DNA from 2 places in the Paenibacillus sp. FSL R5-0928 genome. Region 1 is predicted to be linked to the other one. Evidence: predicted binding sites of a transcription regulator. Region 1 holds the regulator's gene; the other holds the start of a gene.
The links. The regulator LexA, encoded in region 1, represses DNA repair genes until DNA is damaged. The targets are predictions, from matches to a motif close to CGAACATATGTTCG.

Region 1 (3,306 bases):
GTATAGCTTTGCTACTGCTTTTTTGTTGCTCTTCGGATTTCTGGTGCCTATTGCTAATTTTTTATTAGGTTCGTTAAGTGCGATCAAGTGAGATTGATTGGGGGGAATGAATGTTTTGGTGAAAATGATGTTAAAGGATGCAGCCGCATTAACTAGCATAGAAATATCAGATGAAGTGGATAGCGTTTTCAATTTTATAATGGGGCACTTAGAATTAAAACAACTCCTAAAATAGCAAATAAGTACACTAAGATAATCAGCATATAATCACCTCCCAGTTATCTCATTAGACTCAAATTGTTGCTTATTGAAAGATATGCCTGAATGATCCCCACTAGTATCTTTTAAAAGGGAAATTCGTGGAATTATAGGATCGGCTTCGGAATTAGCCCAAAAAAAGCACCCGGAGAAACCTGCCGATTCTGCAAATGGCGCAAAATTGGGGGTTGCTGCAAGGGTGCTTTTTAAGGTAAGTATGTAACCTATAGAAAATTGAAGGCAGTGATATGATCGGTATAAACAATCAGCTGTTTGTATTCGATCGGAGTCCCATAACTAGCATAAGGTCTTACAGTAACGTCATTGAGGACAACAAAGTTATAGCTGAAATTTTTATCAGGGTGTTCTGCTCCCAAATAAGATATGTATTCGTCTACTATTACATCATCCATCAAAGATTTTAAATCAAATACATCCTCTTTGTTGGAGACGGCTGGAGAGACGATTCCCTGAATGCTGCCAAAAGAGGTGAGCAAATTCACTTTTTTTCCACTAGCTTGTTCATCATTTAAAAGTAAACCGGACAGCTTACCCAGTGCATCGACTTTAAAATCGACGAGGGTTCTAATTTTTGAGTTATTCAAAACTAAACACATCCTTTTCAATTTGCAATCCTGTTAACAATATTCGACATATAATCACCAAACTCCTAGTATGCTAATGAAAAAATACTTACTTATGTAATGACCCCCATTCTGTATATGGTGATTTGGGGGCTGTGACGTCCTCAGCGAATTCAATTCCTTATCGTTACTCGTGTTCCTATAGGGACGATAGCTGCGAGTGTTAACACATCCTCGTTGTACATCCGGATACAGCCGTGGGATACCTTTTTCCCAATGGAGGAAGGATCATTCGTTCCATGAATCCCGTAGTGTGGTTTAGACAGTCCCATCCAAAAGGCACCAAAGGGACCGCCTGGATTGGGTTGTTTGTTAATAATCGTGAATTCTCCCACTGGGGATTGGGTTAACATCTTACCAATGCCGACAGGGAAACCTCTAATCACAATATCATTGTCCAGAAGATATAACATTCTTTGGGTCAGATCTACAATAATTCGGTAATTTGGCATTATGCACAACACTCCTTTCTAATTAGGATATGAGCAGAACGCCTAAACGGTTATTCATAGAAAATGCCCATTTTAGCGAACGAGAACAAATGTTCGTTAGCGGTTGAGAAAGCAAAATACACAGAAAAAAGGCTGTTCCGCATTTGCGGAACAGCCTTTTATGGTAGGAGTGCATACTTAGTGGATATCTCGAAACAATCCGATGACTCTTCCGAGAATAGTTACGCGATTAAGGCGAAGAGGCTCATAAGCTGGATTCTCCGGCTGAAGCCGTATATGATCACGTTCCTTGTAAAAGGTCTTAACGGTTGCTTCATCTTCTTCAGTCATGGCTACAACGATATCTCCATTGTCCGCTGTTTGTTGTTGGCGAACAATTACATAATCACCATTCATAATGCCAGCATCCACCATACTATCACCCATAACTGACAGCATAAATACTTTGTTGTCACCTACATAGTGAGTAGGAAGTGGGAAGTAGTCCTCGATATTCTCTGTAGCAGTGATAGGTACCCCGGCGGTAACTTTACCTACGACAGGAATCCGTGAGATGGTCTGGGCGAATTGGTGAACATTCTCTGAATCCTCTTGGCCTAGTAATTCTATTGCACGTGGCTTCGTTGGATCTCGACGAATAAGTCCCTTCTTCTCAAGCCGGTCCAAATGACCGTGAACTGTGGAGCTGGAAGCAAGGCCAACAGCTTCTCCAATTTCCCGGACGGAAGGTGGATAACCCTTGCTGCGGACTTCGCTTCGTATAAATTCCAGGATCGCCAGCTGGCGACTTGAAATCTTTGACATTGGAATCAACCCCATATAGTAATGTTTGGGAAAATTATAACATAGAACTACCGTTCGCACAAACATAAGTTCTAACTATTATAAATATTAATCTGCTAGAGTTAAAAAATGGTAGACAAATGATAATAAAATGTACCACTTGAGTCTCTCGAAAAAAAGAGAAGAATTGTTCTGAAATAGTATTGAACAAAACACATGTTCGTGTTATTATGAATTCGAAAGTAAGAACAAGTGTTTGGAGGATGATAATTATGCTAAAATACAGTACATATCGCAGCATCTACGATAAGGCCCCAGTGGTTGAATCTTTAGGACATAATGACGTTGCCCGTAATTCCGCTAAGGTGAAAGAGATAACGGAACGTTTGCTAGGAGGGATGATTTCGTTGTTCCGTCAGGACTTCTTTATTAAGTTAATATTGATTATCGTGCTAGTATTTTCTGGCCTAACAGTAGTGGGAAATGTATTTGCAGGATCGACGACTATAATGAAGGAAGAGAAGCGGATTGTGGTTGAACGTGGAGATACACTATGGAGTATTGCCCTTAAGAATAAACCGGCTGATATGAAGACAGTTGTTTATATAGAAGGAATTAAACGTTCAAGTGGGATTAAGAGTAGTCAAATTAACGCTGGAGACATACTTACTTTACCTATTTATTAATTTTCTGAGAACATAATAGAATGACCAGTAGAGCTTGCAGGGAGTAGACCTTGACAAGCTCTTTTTCTCATGGCAGAGTTAGAATTAATTTATAGGGGGAGGGAAAGTATTGAATATTGATGAGTTGGTCGCGCGAATTAACGAATTGGCACGCAAACAGAAGAGCGTAGGCCTTAATCAAGAGGAAGTGGCGGAACGCGCCAAGCTTCGTGAAATTTACCTGGGGAATATCCGCAATAACTTCCGAGCACAATTAAATACTATTGAAGTAGTAGATAACGATGAGCATGAACAAGGTAACAAGGGGCTTAAACATTAGCTCGCTGTTCCTTTTCATAGATATTTCAGGATGACTAGGGGGAACGCACATGGCCCGTTCTTGGGAAAGAATGGTTCAACGCAACACACAGCAAATCAACAAGCAAAGAAAGAAACAAGGCAAGGATACGATTTATGCCTCTAAATCTCCTACCCAGAATGCCG
Region 2 (3,306 bases), 1.3 Mb from region 1:
AACGCGCAATCCTTTTTCGAAAAAAATTATTTACAATAAAAATAACCCGTTCAGCCTAAACCGACACGGGTTATTATAGACGTGGATTATCTACGCTCGTCACTTCTGCTTCTCATTCCGGCAAGACCCAAAAGTCCAAGCAGACCGAGCCAGCCCCAGTTAGATCCTTTGTTAGTTGCAGCATTCGTTGTTGTACTAGTTGCACGGTATTTGCCGGTCTGTGTAGTGTTGGTTGCCGGGTTAACAGTGCTGTTGGTTCTGTAGTTATTGCGGGTGTCATTGTAGTTATTGGTGTTGTAGTTGTTAGGTCTGTAATTATCATCGATGCGGATCTTATCTTTCATAATGCTCTCATGCTGATTCATTGTTCCCGTGGTGCCATTCATTAGATTGCCTTCCGTATTCATCATCCGAGTGTGTTCCGCAGTGCCATCCATTCCGGTATTCGCGGCTGGGATACCGCCCAATGCTGCTGATCCAACGGCATTTGATGCATAGCTAGCTCCCATTAGACTCATTGACAGTACAGTACCGCATGCAAGGCTTGTTATCAGCTTGTTCACAGTGTTATGCCTCCCTTTAAGGTTAGTTATCACTGATAATTTCCCCTTGGACGGCACTGTCTATGCATGATGATTTTACTCTTTTACTACATTAACTGTCTTGGTCACAGCATCATAAGTTACCTTTGCTCCAAGCGCCTCAGCCAGCGCACGTATGGGCACATAGGTTATTCCGGTATCGAGAACGCCATCGGTAAGCTTGCGGCCGTTTAGGTTAATGGTCACTGTAACGTCTTTGTTCACCTGATCATCCCCTCCGGTAATCTTTTTTAAAGCCTCTTTGGCTTGGTCCGTCGTTGGACGTTTACCTGCCCGAAGTTGATCTATAGTTAAACCGAAAGTCATCTGCAGATGTGAATAGTCTTTAAAAGAAGTCCAGTCCCCGCCCCATTCTAATCCAAGCCGCTTAGCCTCCTGTACAACCTCTTGCCAATCCGCAGTCTTATCTTTATCACCATCACGTTTGATGTCCCAAGAAAGGCTAGTGCCATTCGGCAGCAAAATCGCAAAATCAAACGCAAGGCCATAATTATGATAGCTGGTACCGCCTTTAGCATTGGTAACTATCGGTCCCGGCTTACTTCTACCCTGCGCATACAAAGCATTTTGTTCAGCAATGGTCCGTAGACCCTGAGTAATAACGATAGGGACTCCTCTCGCATGGCTTTGCTGAATCAAAGCATTTGCACCTGCCGCCAAGACAGGGTGAAGCCCGACCAGACGCGCCGCGGATTTTTCCCTCAATTGCTCCAAAGTCAGCATAGAATCACCCCTTTGGTATATTCAATGATGCCGCTGTCCTATTTGCCTGTACCCCTGTCCCCCTTAGGATGATTTCCACAAAAAAGGACAAAATATTTAACGAAAGGTGGGAGACATATGGATATTCATAGCGATAGCTATAAAGTTGCAGCCCTTAGTGAACAGGAAGAAGCACTGGAAATTATTCGGAATGCTGAAGCTTCCATTGCACATCTGACCGGTAACCCTACCGTTACCTTAATCGCTTATGAGAAAAGCGAAGGCAACGGTTCTCAGCATTAAACGATGTAGACCTCGACAATATCATCCACATCGATCCACTTCCATTCCTCCGCCCACTGCAGCTTAAACTCACGCGAGTGGGTGTGAATGGAAGTCACAAAGCCACTTAACATCGTATTTTCAAAAGGTTCAAACAGAACAACTGTCACTCGTACATGACTCCGCAACGACAAAGCCAGTGTACATTCGATCTCCTCCAGCTTTTGCTCATCCAGAATAGGCTTGATGCGGCGCAGCGTCTCCCGTTCATCTCTTATAATTCTTGTCTTATGCTCCGGCAGCATCATGCGGCTGCTTTCCCACAGCCCGTTTTTTTCCAGCTTTTTGCCCATGGTAACCCCTCCCTTATAATATATCTATTCTTCTGAACACGAACGTATGTTTGTATTATATCCGCATCTTCGCATATTAATCAATAATCAGGAAAAAGATACCTTTTTGAAGGAGCGCTTTTTATCCAAAAGATGTATATCAATGTATATCCATGTAAGCGCAGCAAAAAGACGCTGACAGATAAACTGTGCAGCGCCTGATTTGATTTATTCTTGAACAACATCTCCAGATACTGAGGTAGCTTCACCTTCGGAATCTATAAGTCCAGTTGCTTCTCTTGCCTCATTAAGCTTGGAGATACCGAACAACATCGCTATATCAGCTTTTTGATTCAATTCATTAAATTGCTCAGCCGTAACATTTGCGGAATCTGCGCCCTGAGAAGCCTCTTTTTTTAAAGAATAAGCACTTTCAAAGGAAATTTTAGACTCTTCAAGCAACTTACGAATGTCTTCAGGCAAGCTGGAGGAAATTTTTACTTTCTCGGCTTGATTCGATAAATCAGTTGCGGTACTCTGAAATTGCTTAATTTTCTTCTCCAACTGCTTGTCCGTGAGTTCTCCTGCTGAATAACCCGCAATGGCTTCATTGAACTCCGCTAAAGAAGATTTTCCCGACTCTTCAAGTTTAGACATTTCATTGTAGAAGTTTTGCACGGTCTCCTGCACTTCTTCCTCCGTGGCAGGTGCCGATGAAGTTGAATTATTGCTGCAGGCGCTAAGGATGACAGTCATCATCAGCATTCCTATTAGTAAAGCTTTTTTCATTATTTATCCCTCCACTTAACAGGATAATGTCGGTTTGTGTAAAGCGCAAATGAAATATATGTAAAATGACTGTTATGTTATAATTATTTTAATTGTGATCAGAAAAGGAGGGTATTTATGCCTTATTGCACCACCTGCGGAGCGGAATACAAGCAGGGCGCTAAATTTTGTGGAGAATGTGGAACCAGCCTTAACGGTACCGCTCCAGTGACCGCCCATCGACCAGCAGAAGATAATCATGTCAATCAAGAAGTTGTGCTCTGGAAAGGCAAACCTGCCGGCATCTCAGATCGACTTAAAGGAATTATAGCTCTTAACACAACTTCATATACCATTACAAGTCAGCGCATTATGTTAAAGACCGGACTTATCGGTAAAAATGTTGAAGAAATCGAATTGCTGCGCGTACGCGATTTATCCGTGAAACAGTCAATAATGGACCGGATGCTTGGCATCGGGTCATTAACTGTATTTTCTGATGATGCCTCAGCGCCTCAGCTTCTTTTTCGAAAAATCCATGATGCCCAAACCGTCAAAGATGTTCTGCGCAAAGCCGTTCGTGACGAGAAGATCGCCAACAACATTAGCTACCGCGAACA

Region 2: a site for LexA is predicted at 1,979-1,992, ahead of MKZ16_RS24140 (YolD-like family protein). Genes of this name have one in related genera too.

What each region holds. Positions count from the first base shown of each region.
Region 1 covers NZ_CP150225.1:4,004,075-4,007,380, reverse strand. The annotation lists gene MKZ16_RS17990 (hypothetical protein) at 1-159, opposite strand, end outside; gene MKZ16_RS17985 (hypothetical protein) at 483-863, opposite strand; gene MKZ16_RS17980 (L,D-transpeptidase) at 1,016-1,354, opposite strand; gene lexA (transcriptional repressor LexA) at 1,532-2,158, opposite strand; gene MKZ16_RS17970 (LysM peptidoglycan-binding domain-containing protein) at 2,410-2,823, shown strand; gene MKZ16_RS17965 (DUF896 domain-containing protein) at 2,933-3,142, shown strand; gene MKZ16_RS17960 (hypothetical protein) at 3,192-3,306, shown strand, end outside.
Region 2 covers NZ_CP150225.1:5,336,188-5,339,493, forward strand. The annotation lists gene MKZ16_RS24125 (WGxxGxxG-CTERM domain-containing protein) at 87-563, opposite strand; gene MKZ16_RS24130 (M15 family metallopeptidase) at 639-1,325, opposite strand; gene MKZ16_RS24135 (hypothetical protein) at 1,443-1,607, shown strand; gene MKZ16_RS24140 (YolD-like family protein) at 1,604-1,939, opposite strand; gene MKZ16_RS24145 (hypothetical protein) at 2,147-2,707, opposite strand; gene MKZ16_RS24150 (PH domain-containing protein) at 2,825-3,306, shown strand, end outside.